3 regions of the Shewanella sp. 0m-8 genome follow, and region 3 is predicted to be linked to each of the others. Evidence: predicted binding sites of a transcription regulator. Region 3 holds the regulator's gene; each other region holds the start of a gene.
The links. Region 3 encodes MetJ, which represses methionine synthesis genes. Its sites were predicted from a motif close to TAGACGTCTAGACGTCTA; they were not measured.
Positions count from the first base shown of each region.

Region 1: a site for MetJ is predicted at 4,583-4,600, ahead of metH (methionine synthase). Genes of this name have one in related genera too.
Region 2: a site for MetJ is predicted at 1,620-1,637, ahead of ACVBIO_RS11730 (cystathionine beta-lyase). Genes of this name have one in related genera too.

Region 1 covers NZ_JBRIMB010000019.1:13,445-19,423, forward strand. Annotated here, with positions in the region: gene ACVBIO_RS11055 (adenosylcobinamide-GDP ribazoletransferase) at 1-115, opposite strand, end outside; gene cobT (nicotinate-nucleotide--dimethylbenzimidazole phosphoribosyltransferase) at 221-1,249, opposite strand; gene ACVBIO_RS11065 (FecCD family ABC transporter permease) at 1,299-2,363, opposite strand; gene ACVBIO_RS11070 (ABC transporter ATP-binding protein) at 2,356-3,264, opposite strand; cobalamin riboswitch at 3,429-3,583, opposite strand; gene ACVBIO_RS11075 (histidine phosphatase family protein) at 3,848-4,468, opposite strand; gene metH (methionine synthase) at 4,756-5,979, shown strand, end outside.
Region 2 covers NZ_JBRIMB010000021.1:18,925-24,903, reverse strand. Annotated here, with positions in the region: gene ACVBIO_RS11735 (type IV pilin protein) at 1-247, opposite strand, end outside; gene ACVBIO_RS11730 (cystathionine beta-lyase) at 396-1,574, opposite strand; gene pdsS (proteobacterial dedicated sortase system histidine kinase) at 1,718-3,901, opposite strand; gene pdsR (proteobacterial dedicated sortase system response regulator) at 4,108-4,800, opposite strand; gene pdsO (sortase-associated OmpA-like protein PdsO) at 5,057-5,794, shown strand; gene ACVBIO_RS11710 (marine proteobacterial sortase target protein) at 5,934-5,979, shown strand, end outside.
Region 3 covers NZ_JBRIMB010000016.1:12,526-18,504, forward strand. Annotated here, with positions in the region: gene ACVBIO_RS10040 (conjugal transfer protein TraF) at 1-847, shown strand, start outside; gene ACVBIO_RS10045 (sulfite exporter TauE/SafE family protein) at 857-1,588, opposite strand; gene metJ (met regulon transcriptional regulator MetJ) at 1,772-2,086, opposite strand; gene metB (cystathionine gamma-synthase) at 2,297-3,457, shown strand; gene ACVBIO_RS10060 (bifunctional aspartate kinase/homoserine dehydrogenase II) at 3,473-5,866, shown strand.

The DNA.
Region 1 (5,979 bases), on a different contig from region 3:
GACTGGCTTTATTCAGCTTATCTGCGTCAACCTCAATCCATTTCGGCATCGGAATACGCGTAAAAAAGCCCATCGCGATAAAAAATAGATTCAGTTGTTTTTGCCAAGCTTGCATGTAAATCTCCGATTTCAGGTCCTAGGTCCTACAAAAGAGGCTAACTGTAACGCCCTAGTACCTAGCTTTTTCTTTTCCTAGAACCTAGCCCCTTCTTTTCTAAAACTAAATCTCTATGCCTGCATCTTCAAAGCTGGCCATTTCGTTATAGAAGTTGGTCGCCGCTTGAATAAGCGGTAACGCCAATGCAGCGCCCGTGCCTTCACCGAGCTTCATACCGAGCTTTAACAGAGGCTTAGCTTGCAAAAACTCTAGCATTAAAAAGTGACCTTTCTCATCTGACTGATGGGCAAAAATCATGTAGTCACGCACGTTAGGGTTAATTTTTACCGCCACAAGTGCTGCTGCACTAGCAATAAAACCATCAACAACAATCAGCATATTACGTTCTGCTGCAGCCAGCATTGCACCTGTCATCTGCACAATTTCAAAGCCGCCGAGACAAGCCAGTACCTGCATAGGCTCGTCAAGCTCGCTATGATGCACAAGCAGTGCTTGCTCGACTAACATCTTCTTACGCTTAAAGGTCGCCGCGTCGATCCCTGTACCTCGGCCGACACAATCTTCAGCCTTCATGCCTGTTAGTGCCGCCATAATCGCAGCAGCAGACGAGGTATTACCTATGCCCATCTCACCAAGCGCTATCAAATTACAACCATTTTGATGGTGGAACTCGACTCGCTCTGTCGCCATCTTAAAGCCTTGCTTAACCGCACCGAGCGTCATCGCCGCGCGCTTATGAATAGGGCCAGTACCTGAGCCTAAACGTTGGTTAATCACACCCTCTAGGTTTTCAATCGGCTTTAAGATCCCGCAATCAATTACCTCTAAGTCAAAACCCACCTGGCGAGTAAACACGTTAATTGCCGCGCCGCCTTGCATAAAGTTAATCACCATTTGCGTGGTGACTTCACTGGGCGCAATTGACACGCCCGATTCAGCAATACCATGGTCTGCAGCAAACACCATCATCTTAGGGTGCTTAATCTGCGGCTTGTCTTTACCTAATACGTGGGCAATCTGTAACGCTAAGGTTTCTAAATCTCCCAAGGCGCCAAGGGGCTTAGTTTTAGTATCTATTTTTTGCTGAATCTCAGCATCGAACTCAGTATTTATTGGTTTTATATCAAACATGTATAGTCCCCTAGACCACTCAACTTAGGTGCTTACTCAACATTAATTGTTAAATACGTTTGGCACGACGGCCGCCTAAAATAAACAAAAAGAAAATACTGCCCATCACCGAGGTAATAATCCCCACTGGCAGCTCTTGATAACTCAATAAGGTTCGCGCTAATACATCGACCCAAACCATAAATAATCCACCGACTAACGCTGTTAACAGCAATGGGAATCGCCCCGGAAACAGTAAACGCACGGTATGCGGTACCATCAAGCCTATAAAGCCGATGCCACCGCAATTAGCCACTAAAATAGCAGTGATAAGTGAGCAGATAAGCAGCATAGATAAACGTAAGCGACCCACATTGATCCCTAAAGTATGAGCCGTTTCATCACCCGCCTGCATAGCGACAATTTGACGCTTATTCAACAAGATAACCAGCAATGAAATCAGCACGACTAAAGCTGGCAGCCACAAGCCTTGCCAGCTGGCTTTAGCAAAGCTGCCTAAGGTCCAAAACAGTACCGATGCAGCAGCTTGTGGACTGGAAAAGTACAACATCAAACTGGCGAGTGCGCCAAACATAAACGAGGTTGCCACGCCAGAAAGCAACATGCGCTCAACCTGGGTGCTTAGGTTACGGCCACATAAGCTCAATACCAGCAATACCGATAAGCTGGCACCGATAAATGCGCCAACCGGCAGACTGAGCCAAAGCATGCTTTGGCTAAAGAGGGTTAACGCCACTACAGCGCCAAAAGAGGCGCCCGATGAGATCCCAAATAGATAAGGATCTGCCAGCGGATTTCGCGTCACAGTTTGCAGCACACTGCCCGCTATCGACAGTCCAGCCCCAGCAATAAATGCTAATAAGACTCGCGGTAAACGTAGCTCCCAAATAATGCGCTCTTTTACGCCAACAGGATCGCCGATACTAAACAGCTTGTGGCTAAACACATTTAGCACATCTAAGGTACTAATACTGGCAGCACCAAAACTGGTGGCAGCAAATGGGGTGATTAGCGCCACCAAAGTGAGTATAAGCAGAACGAGATGCTCAGTTCGGCGACGACAATTAATGGCTAACGGCAGACTCGCGATTGAGGCCTTACTCACCTTAAACATCTGTACCTCTCGCTTTTATTTGAACGAAAGCTTCAGCTTGAACTGACGCCTTTATATCCGCGGCGGTTTTCTCACCACTTGCCGACACGCCCTCGTAACCATAGAAATAACTGATAAGTGGATTGCCATGTTGAGGGTGCGGCCTGATTTCACAGCACACATCAAACACCTTGGCGATACGTTGCTCAGTGAGTACCATTTTGGGTGTTCCACTGGCTATAGCGCAGCCGTTATCTAGCAGCAAAAGCTCATCACACAGCGCACTGGCAAGGTTAAGGTCATGAATAGAGGTGATGACTGTGATGTTGAGGCTGCGTAGCAGCTCCAAGGTTTGGATCTGATAACGAATATCTAAGTGATTTGTCGGTTCATCGAGAATAAGCAGTTTAGGGCGCTGCACTATGGCGCGAGCGATCAATGCCCGCTGCTTCTCTCCGCCCGATAAGCTCTCATAAGCTTGATTGGCTTTATCTTCAAGACCCACTTTTCCAAGCGCCTGTGCAACCACAACGCGATCGCTGCGGCTAGTAAAATCAAAGGCACTTTTATGAGGCGTTAAACCAAGAGCAATTAGTTGCGCTGTAGTCATTTCAAAATGATGGGGCGTGTCTTGCAGTACCACGGCGATTTGCTGGGCAAAAGCTTTAGCCGATAGCGCGCTAATATCTTGGCCGAATAAATTAATGCTGCCGCTGCTAGGCTTAATAAAGCGATATAAGCAGCGAAGTAAACTGGATTTACCCGCGCCATTAGGGCCAATAATGCCCAGCATTTTGCCTTCAGCTAAGCTAAACTCAATTGCCGATAAAATCGCTTTACCGTCTAAGTGCCAACTTAAATCTTTAACCGCTAGCACGGTTTTAATTTGCTGCTGTGATTTCGAATTAGCCATTGTTGCCATTCAACCATTCATAGAAAAAACTGGCATCTAGCAAGCAAGTGTCCAAGCAAGAGTCTAATAACCCAGTATCGAGTTTCATTTATTGTCTCCCTCGAGTCGCCCGCACGAGTTTATGTGTATATGGATACACTTTTTAATTATCAACACGTACTGAATGATACGTAATGAACAACATAAGTTAGGCAGGTATCTGACTTGGAAGCGCAGCCCTATGGCTAACCTTCCCTACAGTTGCGGGTACAGTCCGGACTAAGCGGCGAATAACTGCCAGCCTCCGGTTCCCTTTATGCTGTTAAGCACCTAACTTTCATTTTGTTTGACTTATTATTAGCTTAGTCGCGCTGATACTAACGAGACTATCCCAGCGACAATCCCCGTGAGTATTAAGCACTAACCTTAATGCAGACAGTAGCACTCAAGTAAGATAACGCCGCAGTTTAGCATCATACCAGCAAGGCTGATATCACCTTTGTTTTATAAATAAAACCAAGATTGACGGGCTAAAGCCCGACCTACGATAAAAAGGTTCTAGGCTCTAGGTCCTAGGTCCTAGGTCCTAGGTTCTAGGTCCTTCTTTAAACTTCTACCGCCAATTTAGGCTCATGAACTGCTTATTATCATTGTGCAGCACATCAATCGCTACCGTGGCCGCGTAAGGCAATTTAAGCGAGGTGTAAAAACCCGCACACTGACTGACGTTCAGAGCTTTACTCATTAAATGACGTATTACGCCACCGTGAGTCACCACTAATACCGTCTTTCCTTGATGCAGCTTGAGCATCGCCTGCCAGGCTTTATCGATACGCGCCTCAAAATCTTGCATAGACTCGCCATGAGGCGGCGATAGCAACCAAGGGTTTTTCCAGTAGTTATCAAGCGCTGAACCACAAGTTTGATAAAGCGCGTCGAAGGTTTGCCCGTCCCAATCGCCGAAGTTCAGCTCTTTAAAACCGGCTTCAATAGAAAAGTCTAAATCATGCTCACGAGCCAATTGCTCTGCGATGTTGGCGCAGCGCTGAAGCGGTGAACTAATCACACTATTAACGGTAAAATCGACTGACAAATCGGTTAAGCATAAGGCGGAAAATGCCTTTTTCATCTGCAACTGACCAAGCTCAGTTAACGCAACATCAACTTGGCCGCGTAAAATATTGCCACCATCGCATTCGCCGTGCCGAAGTAAAATCACCTTAGTGGTTTGCATTATACCTGTTGACCTTCATTATTTATCAGCAACTTAGTTAAAATTCATTGGCTTTTAATGCTGAAAAAGTATCATGCTTTAGCACTTGCACTTTTTATCGCCTCTCACGTATTATGGACGTCTATACGTATAAATGTCCAAACAAAATAAAAGGTCACTCATAATAAACGACCTTAACTGAAAATAACGGACATGATTTACACCAGATCTAGGTAAGTTAAGTATTCAGAGACTTATTTTGCTTGGTATTACAAGAATAACGATTTGCGAACTGGTAGGAATTATCTATGGCAACCTGTACCCCAACACATGCCTTGAGCGCAGTAGCACATACTCAAGACTCTGCCGACAAGGTTTTAGCAGTACTTACCCAAAAGCTTCAAGATGGGATCCTTATCCTCGACGGTGCGATGGGCACCATGATCCAAGATCGCAAATTTGAAGAACATGACTTTCGTGGTGAACAGTTCAAAGACTGGCATTGTGATGTAAAGGGCAACAACGATATGTTGGTGCTCACCCAAGCCGATGCTATCAAGCAGATCCACAAAGACTACCTGTTAGCTGGCTCTGACATCATCGAAACCAATACCTTTAACGCTACGCGTATCGCCATGGCCGATTACGACATGCAGGAGCATTCAGCTGCGATCAACTTAGCGGGTGCACGCATTGCACGCGAAGCGGCCAATGAAGTTGAAGCAGAGACGGGTCGCCAATGTTACGTTGCAGGGGTACTTGGCCCAACGAACCGAACCTGCTCAATTAGCCCCGATGTGAATGACCCAGGCTACCGTAACGTGAGTTTTGATCAGCTGGTTGAAGCCTACGTCGAGTCAATCAACGCGCTAATTGCAGGCGGCTGCGACATCATCATGGTCGAAACCATTTTTGATACGCTAAATGCCAAAGCCGCACTGTTTGCGATTGAAACGGTATATGACACCCAAGGTTTCCGCTTACCGATTATGATCTCTGGCACCATTACCGATGCCTCTGGCCGTACCTTAACCGGACAAACCACCGAAGCATTCTATAACTCACTGCGCCATGTTAAGCCTCTGTCTATTGGTCTTAACTGCGCCCTTGGGCCAAAAGAGCTGCGCCCTTATGTTGAAGAGTTATCGAAAATCTCTGAGTGCTTTGTCTCGGCGCACCCCAATGCAGGCCTACCTAACGAGTTTGGTGGCTATGATGAAACGCCCGAGCAGATGGCCAACATTATTGAAGAGTGGGCAGCTGACGGCTTCTTAAACATCATTGGTGGTTGCTGTGGTAGTACGCCTGAGCATATTCGCGCTATCCGTGAAGCGGTTATTAAGCACCCGGCCCGCGTACTGCCCGACATCCCAGTTGCATGTCGTCTATCAGGGCTTGAGCCGCTGACCATTGATAAAAATTCGCTATTTTTAAACGTCGGCGAACGTACTAACGTAACCGGATCGGCTAAGTTTTTACGCCTGATCAAAACTGGCGAATATGAAGAAGCGCTGTCGGTTGCCCGTGAGCAA
Region 2 (5,979 bases), on a different contig from region 3:
GCTCCCCTCCGGCAAAGTCAGGTAGATCGTTCAACGCACCAACTCCTGCGATAAGCTGCCATTTAGTGTGGGAGAAGGTAACTGATTGCTGCAATGCAGCGGCAACGGCCTTGACCCGAGCTATTTCAGCATCACGCTTAAAGTCTACATATTTAGCCGCAGCGATAACTGCTAATATGCCAAGCACAATAATCACGATAACAAGTTCGATGAGGGTAAAGCCTTTTGAGGCGGTGGCGCGCTGCATTAAAAAGATTCTCTAGGTTTGGTCATTTACGCTGTTAATAATAAAGCATTTAACCTAATAGCTAAAACAAAGAATCTTTTTCTGTGACAAATGCAAACAAGCCGACAACATGGCCGGCTTGTTTTGCTAAAAGCTAAATAGAGTTCGCTTAGGTGTTTAATACTCGATTATAGCGTTCAAACGCGGCCTCAAGATCGGCAATGAGATCATCGACGTTCTCTAAGCCGATATGCAATCTAATGAGTGGCTTACTGCTATCCCACTTTGTTGCAGTGCGCAGTTTATCGATGCCAAATACGCCTAAAATTAAGCTTTCAAAACCGCCCCAAGAAAAGCCCATTTTAAAGTGCTGCATATTTTCAACAAATGCGGTAACAGACCTAACATCACCTTGTTTTAATACAAACGAAAACAGTCCGTTTGAGGCGCTAAAGTCGCGTTTAAAAAACTCATGGCCCGGACATGACTCAAAAGCGGGGTGACGCAGGTGATCCACTTCAGGGCGGGTTGCAAGCCAGTTAGCCACTTTTAATGCATTTTGTTCATGCTGGGCTAAGCGAATACCTAAGGTTCTTAGGCCTCGGCTAGCAAGATATACATCATCTGGTGAGGTACATTGGCCTAGAAGGTAACTATTTTCTCGTAGCTGTTCCCAGTGTTTGTCGTTCGCGGTAGCAGTGCCCATCATCACATCTGAGTGGCCAACAATATACTTTGTCGCCGCTTGAATCGAAATATCGACCCCCATCTCAAATGGTCGCGAGTTTATTGGTGATGCCCAGGTATTATCGAGCATCACCACGATATCGTGCTGGTGGGCGATACGGCTCAGAGTGGGGACATCTTGTATTTCCATGGTGATTGAACCGGGAGATTCTAAGAACAGCACCTTAGTATTAGTCTGTATTAAGGCTTCTATGCCATCACCAATCATAGGGTCGTAATAAGTGGTTTCGATGCCGTAACCGGCAAGCAGCTTATTACATAGATCACGAGTGGGCTCATAGGCGCTATCGACCATAAGCAGGTGATCGCCCGCTTTTAAAAATGACAGCAGGCTATTGCTAATGGCGGCGCTTCCTGATGGATATAGTGCTGTGCCTACTCCGCCTTCAAGTTCTGCAATCGCCGCTTGAAACGCAAAATGAGTAGGGCCACCACGACGGCCATAGAACATTGCGCCATTAGCCTTATTTTTTGCAGCAAAACGCATATCTTCCATAGTATCGAACACCATAGTCGATGCGCGGTAAACAGGCGGGTTTATCACCCCTTGGGTCCATTTTTTATCTCGGCCTAGACTGATTATCTGCGTTTCTTTTTTCATCGGGCGAATTCCATCAGTTTAAATATCGATATCATTTTAGCCATCTTAACATCTAAACGGCTAAAATAAAGTGTCATTATTTTCAGTATAAACTTTCAGTCACTATTTTCTCTGTCGTCATAATTGGGATAGTTACAACTGCTTTAAAGACTTTCTTTGCTTATTGGTAGCTTAATCGTGATCTTAACGCCGCTGATATTCCCGGCCTTATCTTGGGTATTACTGGCGTTAATTTTACCGTCATGGAATTGGCAAATAAGTCTCGCAATATATAGGCCTAAACCTAGATGCGGTTTATCTTGCGCTTTTTGTGCTCTCACAGACACCATAGACTCAAAAATCTGCTCGGCCATATTATCCGGTAGTGCGGGGCCTTGGTTACTGACGCTCAGCTCGGCATATTTATGCTTGAGTGTCAGCGCAACATTAATTGGGCTATCAGGATGACTAAACTCTAAGGCGTTAGCGATAAGTTTATCCATCAGCTGAGCGATATACTCCGGCACTCCTAACATCGCAATACTGTCCTGGGTAATATCGAGCTCAAATGCTTGTTGGGGATAGGTCATTTGATAGCCTTGCATACAGCCATTGATGACTTTTTCGAGCGGAAAAATAGTCGTTTCGGCATGAGATAAGCTCTCTTCTAAACGAGTGGCTTCGCTCATGTTGTTTAAGATCATATTGAGACGGTTAACGCCTTCTTGTGCCCGGTCAACATATTTGCGGCTATCAGGGCTAAGCTGTTGTAAACCAAGATGCTCAAGCGACGAGCGCACCACGGCGACAGGGGTGCGCAGTTCGTGAGATAAACGCGAAGACATATTCTCTAAATAATGAGTGTATTGGCTCAATCGGCTAACGATACTGGCAAAACTTCGTGATAGATCGCCGATCTCATCGCGAACTTTAGAACCCTGAATCTCATTTTTTATTCGCCCTTGGCTGTCGATCGCTTGCTCAGCTTCATCGCGTAGTTTTCGAATACGGCTTGAGATGTTTGAAGCAAAGAAAAATAGCGCTAAGGTGCCCATACTCATGATGGTTAAAATCACATTAAACAGCTTCTCTAAGGCTTTGTTGCGCAGGGTTCGAATACCATGAGTGGTTTCTTCGGCAATCACTACCCCCATGACTTTATCATCAATCCAAATAGGACTAGCAGCAGCGAGCACAACCGCTTTGCTGTCGGGAGTTAAGCGCCAGGTGGAACCTTGCTCGCCGCTTAAGGCTTTAGAGATATGACTGCCTTGCAACACTGTTGAGTCTTGCAGTGAATCAATAAAGTCTTTGGCTGGCGTGGTTAAGATTTTGTAGTAAAGCGGGTGCAAGTATTTATGTTTAAACTGCGTCCAGCCGGAGTTGTCATCGTTATCGATATTAGTCCGTGACCAGACGCTGTTATCTGAACGAATATCGCCCGATTTTGCTAAAACGCGACCATGTTTATCGACCACCCAGATCCGCGAACTATTATGGCTCATGCCTTTAATAATACTTTCGATTTCAGGTGAGGGGACAAGTACGGTCCCCAACTTGCTTACATCATCAATTGCAGAGGTGCCAACGATGGCATCTAATACGCGGCTTTTTTTATCGTTTAAGTCATAAACGGCAAAGCCCAGTTTACTGCCAACCATATTAAGCGGGATCCTAAGCTCGACATTGTAACCTTGCTTACTCTTGGTCCACTTTCCTTGAATTTTAACTTCAGGCGTTACAGGGGTAGACAGGTTGGGATCTTCTGGCAGTTCGAAGGCACTTATCCAACCATCTTGTGTGGTGGCGACAATATAGCGTCGAAATTTGCCATCCGGTGCGAGTGTCGCGATGGCGATATGATCGTTATTGTCTATGCTAAGGCTATTTTTTCCACGGTAGATCACGTGTGGATCGCGAACTTCGAAAAAGGCGTACAGGTAGCCGGCATATTTACCCACCATATGGGTAAAGCTGAGGTTTAACGGCTGGCCTTCGTCACGTTTATAAACCTGATAATCAGCCGCGTAATTAAGTGCACGATGGCGGTAGCTACTCCAATCTGACAATTTACCGTCTAGTTGAATAGGCCCTGAAAGTGGATAAGCGTATAGATCGCGCCCTTTTTCAACCTGTGTTAAAAAGCTCGCTTGGCTATCAAATAGCTTAGGTCTTTCGTGCAGAGCGGTTGCCAGTGCTTGAGTGGTGCCTTCTAAGGTTTTTTCTTGGCCGTGACGCAGATATTTCTCCATCTCCCACACGTACTGATAACCTAGCCACGGCAGGCAGAGTAAGAATAAAGACAATACTGCGACTTTACTTCGCAGCCCTATTGGCAAATTAAACATGGCGTAACAACTACCTAAATGATGGCCATCAACAATGGCCTGACTATGACCTAAATGATCAGGCAATGACCTAAAACTACTTGACCATGACCAAAAATGACTCGATTGATGAACTAATTTACCAGCGGACGACATTCCACAAGCGAGGGTTCGCTTAGCATCAAGTTTCGATGCTCAATGCTAATGCTCAATGCTAATGCTCAAGGTTAATTGTGGGAATCCCAGCGATAACCCATGCCATACACGGTATCGATACAATCAAAGTTAGGGTCCTGGGCAATAAACTTCTTTCTAATCCGTTTTACATGGGAAGTAATCGTCGAATCATCGACGAATATTTTGGCCTCTTGCATCAACTCTTGGCGCTGGCGTACATGTCCTGGGCGCTTTGCGAGCGCATGCACCATCCAAAATTCGGTTACGGTAAGCTCAATCTGTATTGAGTTCCAAAATACCTGCATGCGATTCACATCGATTGTCAGCAAACCATGTTCAACGATATGACTTTCATCGTTACTCGCATTTTTTAGATCTGAGCGTCTAAACAGCGCAGCTAATCTGGCTATTAGATGTGGGAAACTGACATCTTTACTTAAATAATCGTCGGCCCCCAGTCGCAGACCGCATACGGTATCGAAATCACTGTCACGTGCGGTCAAGAAAATAATCGGCAAGGTACTCGACATGGCTCTTAATGATTGGCATAGAGTAAAACCGCCATCGATTTCATTTTCAAGGCCAATATCGATAATGGCAAGATCGGGTAGGCGCGTGTTAAATGCCAACATAGCTTGTGGGCGGTTGGCATAAGCTTGTACACAATAACCTTGTTGCTGCAAAACCTCTTTGTAGTTTTCTCTAATTGCAGCTTCATCTTCTACTATGGCAATTCGTTTCATAACGTCTTAATGAGGGCCTTAACTGTCTAATTGATTGTGACTATACAGGAAAATATCTTGGTTTGAAGACGTGAACCGTGATTGCCATTTTGTTGCCACAATTGAACCTCAAAACGCCACTTTTACTCCCCTTAAAAGCCATTTAGGTAAGGTTTAATAGCGCTATCGAATAAAGCGCAGTTAACAACTTTAAAACGGCAAGCTTTATTAGCCAATTTGAATTTAGTTTAAAAATTACTATCCCAAGGGGAATAACATGAAAAAACAACTTATCTCAACACTCGTCATTAGCGCGTTAGTATTTTCAACTCAAGCATCAGCACAGCAGGGTGTAGACACCGAGCGTAACAATAACGAAGAACTCATCGGGTTAACTTCAGGCATTGTGCTTGGGGCTGTGGTGGGTGGGCCCGTCGGAGCCATTATCGGCGCCTTTACTGGCACCTTGGTGGGTAAATCAGTGGGCGATGATGATGCGTTGCAAACACAGCAAGCCATGCTTGATGAAAAAGAGCTGGAGCTTATTGTACTAAACCAGCAAAACCAATCATTGGTTGAACTTTCAGATCAGTATGAGCAAGCGCAGCAACAGCTTACCAGTTTAAAAATGGCGCAAGAGCAGAAGTTAACTGAATTGGCACTGGGACTGAATGTACAGTTTAAAACGGGTTCATCAACGATTGAGCCTCACTTTCAAAATCAGCTAAATGATATTGCTTTTGCGATGTCACTCTCACCTGAATTGACATTGGACTTGACGGGGTACGCTGACCGCCGTGGTGATGGTGATTATAACCAAGCCTTGTCAGAACAGCGTGTAGCAGAAGTCAAAAGCTATCTTATAGAGCAAGGCGTTACCGAGGCGCGTTTGCATAACCAAGCCTATGGTGACTCTTCTCCTTTGATGGCAGAGCAAAGCTTTGAGAATGACTTTTTTGACCGTCGCGTGACATTGAAGTTGCAAAATCAAGACAGCGCTTTAGCGGCTAATTAACCCCCAGTCATGTAACCGTAAATTTAATTGCTAATTTAACCGAAAGTGACCTGTTTAGTTGAATGTTTTAGACAGGTTTTCGGTGCCACAGAGTCTGCCTCATCGCATCTTTGGGGTAAACAGTCAAAAGGAGTAACAGATGACTGCGTATATATTAAAGCGTGGATTAGCGAATGTTTTAGAGC
Region 3 (5,979 bases):
TTTAGAGTCGTTAAAGGGCACTTCAACCTATGCGAGTGCAGGGCTTGGTTTCAGCGTGGCCATTCCACATCAAAGAATGCCGATGGCAATCTTCTATAAGACTTATGTCAACGCCGTCGGCGTTGCTAATATCGCGCAGTCAGATATCAATACCCTCAATAATTTAGATCCTAATAATCCACCACAAATTTCTGATTTAGACTCTCAAGGGCAAGTAGTAGGCGGCGCAGTATCAGATTTAGGTATTGCATTGAGTTTTCCACTTTCTATCGTCAATATGCCGATTGCAGTGGGTATATCGCCAAAGTTTCAGCGCGTTGACACCTATAACTATATTGCCAATGCGAATAACTTTGATGCCAGTGATTTTGACGACGTTAAGTACCGTAATGATGAGACTAACTTTAACCTCGATATCGGTGTCGCCTTGCAACCATTTGAAGGGCTGACGCTAGGTCTGTCGGGGAGAAACTTGATTAGCCAAGATGTGGATACCATAGAAGTTGAAGGGCAAAAGTTTACCTACCGCGTAGAGCCCTTAGTAACCGCTGGAGTGGCTTATGACTGGAGTATTTTATCGGTAACCACAGATATCGATCTGATTGAAAATAAGAAGTTTAAAGAGCTCGATGGTACTCAATATTGGCGCTTAGGGGGGGAAGTTAGAGCCTTTGATTGGATGTCGCTACGAGTGGGTTATCGCCATGATATGAAAGACTCTACAGCTAATCTCTATTCATTGGGTTCAGGCTTTGCCTTCGGTGATTCTTTTTTCTTAGACTTCACCGGTATGTTTGGTGATGACAATGCGGTAGGAGGCGTGCTGCAAACCTCCTACCATTTCTAACGAGTAACGTTAACCCATTAACTCTATCGTTGATTTAATGGTTAGGATAAGCGCACTGCCGCCACATAAAGCCAGAGTTAACGCTCTGGTTTTTTGTTTGTCGACTCGTCCTACTAATCGCCCTGCCACGATATATCCCAAAATCACAGAGGGTAATAGCATTAAAGAGATATAAAAGTGATGCAAGGTCAGCAAGCCTGCAAATGCCAAAATGATCAAAGCAATCATCGAGCTAAAGATAAAAAAGGCCGATAGAGCGGCGCGAAATTGGCCTGCATCTTTACCTGAAAGCAAGATGGCCAGTGGCGGACCGCCAATTGCGGCTATGTTGCCAAAAATACCGGATAAAATGCCTGCGATAAATAAGCTAAATCGATTCACTGGAATACTAAACTTCATCAAGCTTAAACCAACCGCCAATGCCACAATCGCGGCTATCGCCAGACCTAAAATCGGTTGCGGCGCAATTAAAATCAACGTCGCGCCGAGTATGCCGCCAGGAATACGACCTAAGAGTGCATATTGCAGGCCATTAAACTCAAGCTGACCTCGCTCTCTAAATAGGGTCAGCAGTGCAATAGAGAATCCCATCATGATAACAGGTGCAGGTACTAGGCTCGGATCGACGATATACAGCAAGGGGCTTGCAACGACGGCTAGGCCAAAGCCGATAAGACTTTGGGTTAGTGCGCCACAAAAGATAATCAGTGAGGCAAGTAGTAATGTAATGGGTTCGATCATCTGTTTATCCAGCCAAGACGGCTTATATGGGAACGAATATAGGTTGGCCTATCAGTGACGATGGCGTGAATCGATTTACAGGCAAACTATCAGTCTGCTACACGTTTATAGTGGTATAGAAGCAGATAAGGACTGCTAAGCAGTCCTTATCTGGAGATCATGTTTGTCGATAATCAATGAAGATTATTCAAGTTCTTCCCACTCAATGCCCATTTCATCCATTAGACGTTTAACCTCTGCAGGCATGCTGTCGGGTTTATCTTTAGTTAGATCGGCATCGTTTGGCAGTGGCTGGCCTGTGTATGCATGCAGGAATGCTTCGCACAACAGTTCACTGTTTGTGGCGTGACGCAAGTTATTCACCTGGCGGCGTGTGCGTTCATCGGTAAGTACTTTAAGTACTTTCAAAGGAATGGACACAGTAATTTTTTTCACTTGTTCATTCTTTTTGCCGTGTTCAGCATATGGGCTGATATAATCGCCATTCCACTCAGTCATTGACTCACCTGTAATTTCAAAATTCGGGGCAGATTTTAACCCTTTAAATTGTGCAGTCAAATTATTGCCTCTTATTTATGATAAATGCAAATAGATTTCTATATGCATGGACGTCTAAACGTCTAAAGTGGTTGACGAGGAGGATGTGCTTAGGTACATTTAGACGTCCAGACATCTCTAATAAGAAAATCAGTAACTAAGGAGTAGTACATGACCGAGCGTAAACTTGCCACCGCGGCAGTGCGTCAAGGCATTGAGTCCGATAGCCAACATGGCGCTGTTGTACCGCCAATATACCTGTCAACTAACTACTCTTTTGATGGTCATAAAAATCCAAGAGACTTCGATTATAGCCGCTCGGGTAACCCAACTCGCTCCATTCTTGGCGATGCGATTGCCGAACTTGAAAAAGGTGCGACGGGAGTGGTGACTTGCACTGGTATGGCGGCAATCACCTTGGCGACAAATCTACTCGGGCCAGATGATTTACTTGTCGTGCCACATGACTGTTATGGCGGCAGTTACCGTTTATTTACTAACCTTGCCAAGAAAGGTCAGTTTAAGTTGCTAGTAGTGGATCAGACTGACTCACAGGCACTTAATCAGGCGATAGCGCAAAAACCTAAGATGGTATGGTTAGAAACACCGTCGAACCCCTTACTTCGCGTGGTCGATATTGAAGCTATCAGTTCGGCTAGCCATGAAGTCGGCGCGTTAGTCGTCGTCGATAACACTTTTCTGTCACCTATTTTGCAACAGCCGTTATTACTTGGCGCCGATATCGTGATCCATTCTACGACAAAATATATTAATGGTCATAGTGATGTGGTGGGCGGCGCTGTTGTGGCTAAAGATCCTGAAGTCGGAGAGTTGCTGCATTGGTGGTCAAATACATTAGGGCTAACGGGTTCAGCATTTGATAGTTATCTCACTTTGCGCGGAATTCGCACACTTGCAGTACGAATTCGCGAACATCAGGCGAATGCGCAACGAATTCTTGATACCCTAGTCAATCATAAAGCTGTATCCAAAATTTATTACCCAGGGCTTAAAGATCACCCGGGGCATGAGATTGCGGCCAAGCAGCAAAAAGGTTTTGGCGCCATGTTGAGCTTTGAGCTCCAAGGTGGGGAGCCCCAGTTGGTGGAGTTCTTAAAAAATCTTAATTATTTTTCAGTTGCAGAAAGTCTTGGCGGCGTTGAAAGTTTAGTGGCCGTTCCTGCGACCATGACACATAGGGCGATGGAGCCAGAGGCTCGCGCTGAAGCTGGCGTAAAAGATACGCTTATCCGTCTTTCTGTTGGTATCGAAGATGCTGACGATCTTGTTGCCGATATTGAAGCTGCGCTTAATGCTGCAGCCGCTTGTTAATTAAAGGGGTATACGATGGCACGCTGTCACTTACATAAATTTGGTGGCTCAAGTCTAGCGGATGCAGACTGTTACCGTCGCGTTGCTCATATTTTGCTGACGCATGGCCACAGCGACGATTTAGTTGTGGTGTCAGCTGCCGGTAAAAGTACTAATTTCCTGTATAAGTTGCTCGAATTAAGTAGCACTAAACAGTTGTGGCAAGAAGAGCTGCAGACACTCATTAGCTTCCAGCAAAATTTGATTGAGCAATTGCTCTCAAATGAGCAGGCACGTTCTTTAAGAGAGCGTTTATCTACCGATAAATCTCAGCTGATCAGTCTATTGTCGATAGAGTCAATTAATGACTATCAGAGCAGCCAGGTAGTCAGCTTTGGTGAGCGTTGGTCAGCGCGCCTATTAGCTGCATTGCTGCGCGAGTCAGGGGTTGCGGCGTCGGATGTCGATGCTCGCACCTTACTGATTGCTGATGAGGGCGCAGTGCCGCAAATTCGCTTGCAAGAGTCTCGCGAGCGTGTGCATCTGATGACCGAAGCACACCCAAATGAGCGGCTAATTATTACGGGGTTTATCTGCGCTAATGAGCGTGGTGATACCTTACTGTTAGGGCGTAATGGCTCTGATTTTAGTGCCACCTTGATTGCTAGCTTAGCGGATATTGAGCGGGTCACGATTTGGACCGACGTTGAAGGGGTATTTAACGCCGATCCGAATAAGATCAACGATGCAAAGTTGCTGAGTAGTCTTTCACTTGCTGAGGCAAACCGTTTAGCCCATTTAGGCTCACCGGTACTGCATAATCGTACTTTGCAGCCACTATTTGATACCCAAGTGAGTCTGGCTGTGCGTTCAAGTTACGCCTCCCACACAGACTTTACCTTGATTGCACCTAAGAGTTCTTCGGCAAGTGCGCCAGTGGTGACAAACTTAAGTAGCGTTGCCTCGTTTAATCTTGAGCTGAAGAGCGATTTTAAACAGTTTATCGCCTTGCTTGAAGAAACAGGCTTGAGCCCACTTGCTCATTGGGAGCTTGGGCAAAACCGAATTGAGTTGACCGTAACGCTTGAAAACCAGAAGCAAGTGTTAGCTTTGCTTGATGTTAATCGTGAAGCATTAGCTGTGAGTAATATTAAGATCACCGAAGACTTAGGCCTAGTTGCGTTAGTCAGCGCCGATGCAAACCTTTACCGTCGTGGATTTGCCAGATTATTGAGCCGTAACGCCAGACCACTATTTAACGATGGCATGAGTCTCGTGACATTAGTGCCGCAAGGGCAAGTTAACCTGCTAACGCAAAAAGTTCATCGTCGCTGCGCCGGTCCACGTAAGCGCATTGGTGTGCTATTGCTAGGGGTGGGCAATATTGGTGAAGCTTGGGTCGATCTGTTTAGCAATGCCCAGGCGGCGCTTAATAAAGAGTTAGAAGCCAGTGTTGAGCTTGTTGGTTTAGTGAGCTCACGCAAGGCACTAATTAGCGATGAAGGTATTGAGCTTGATACTTGGAAACAGGTTTTTGAAGAGCATGCGACGCCTTGGCAATATAGTCACTTATTTGATGAGGTACATGAGCTGGAGTGTGATGAAGTTATTGCGCTCGATATTAGTGCCAGCGCTGATTTAACTCTGCAATATCCAGAGTTTTTTGCCCGCGGAATACATGTTGTAAGTGCTAATAAACTTGCAGGATCAGGTCCATTACCTTTTTACCGAGAGCTTAAGCAGCAACTGGATAATCGTCGCCTGTTTTGGCGTTATAACGCCAGTTGTGGTGCAGGTTTACCTGTGCAACATGCCTTAAACGATCTGCATAATAGTGGTGACAGCATAGAGGCGGTTGGTGGGATCTTCTCTGGCACACTTTGTTGGTTATTTGAAAACTTTGATGCGAAGAAACCTTTCTCGGAATTGGTTATTGAGGCGAGGGGCTTAGGGATCACTGAACCAGACCCTAGGGATGATTTATCTGGCCGTGATATGCAACGTAAACTACTGATCTTAGCCCGTGAAATAGGCTTTGAGATTGAGCTAGAAGATATCGAACTTAAGTCTTTGGTACCTGCTAACTTGGCTGAATTGCCGCTAGAGCAGTTTTTGTCGCGAATTTGCGAGTTAGATGAAGATATGCAGCAACAGTTTGAGGCTGCAGCAGAGCAAGATAAAGTTCTGAGATATGTGGCTTCTTTAGATAAGGTGGATGGCAAGCTAAAGGCTGAGGTGAGCTTACAATGGGTTGATAATAGTCACCCTTACGCTAACCTAACACCAGGCGATAACGTGTTCGTGATCCGTAGCGAGTTCTACCAAGATAACCCATTGATAATTCGTGGGCCGGGTGCGGGTCGCTTAGTCACAGCTGCTGCCGTGCAGTCGGACCTAGCGCATATTTGCAGAGATTTGCTGCAAGAATAATGTTCACATTTTTGCTGTTACAAAGGACTCGTTTGAGTCCTTTTTTATTTTCAGCTCTAAACCATCTTGTTCAAAAGGCGGATTTTTTACTGTCTCAAGAAAAAAACTCACTT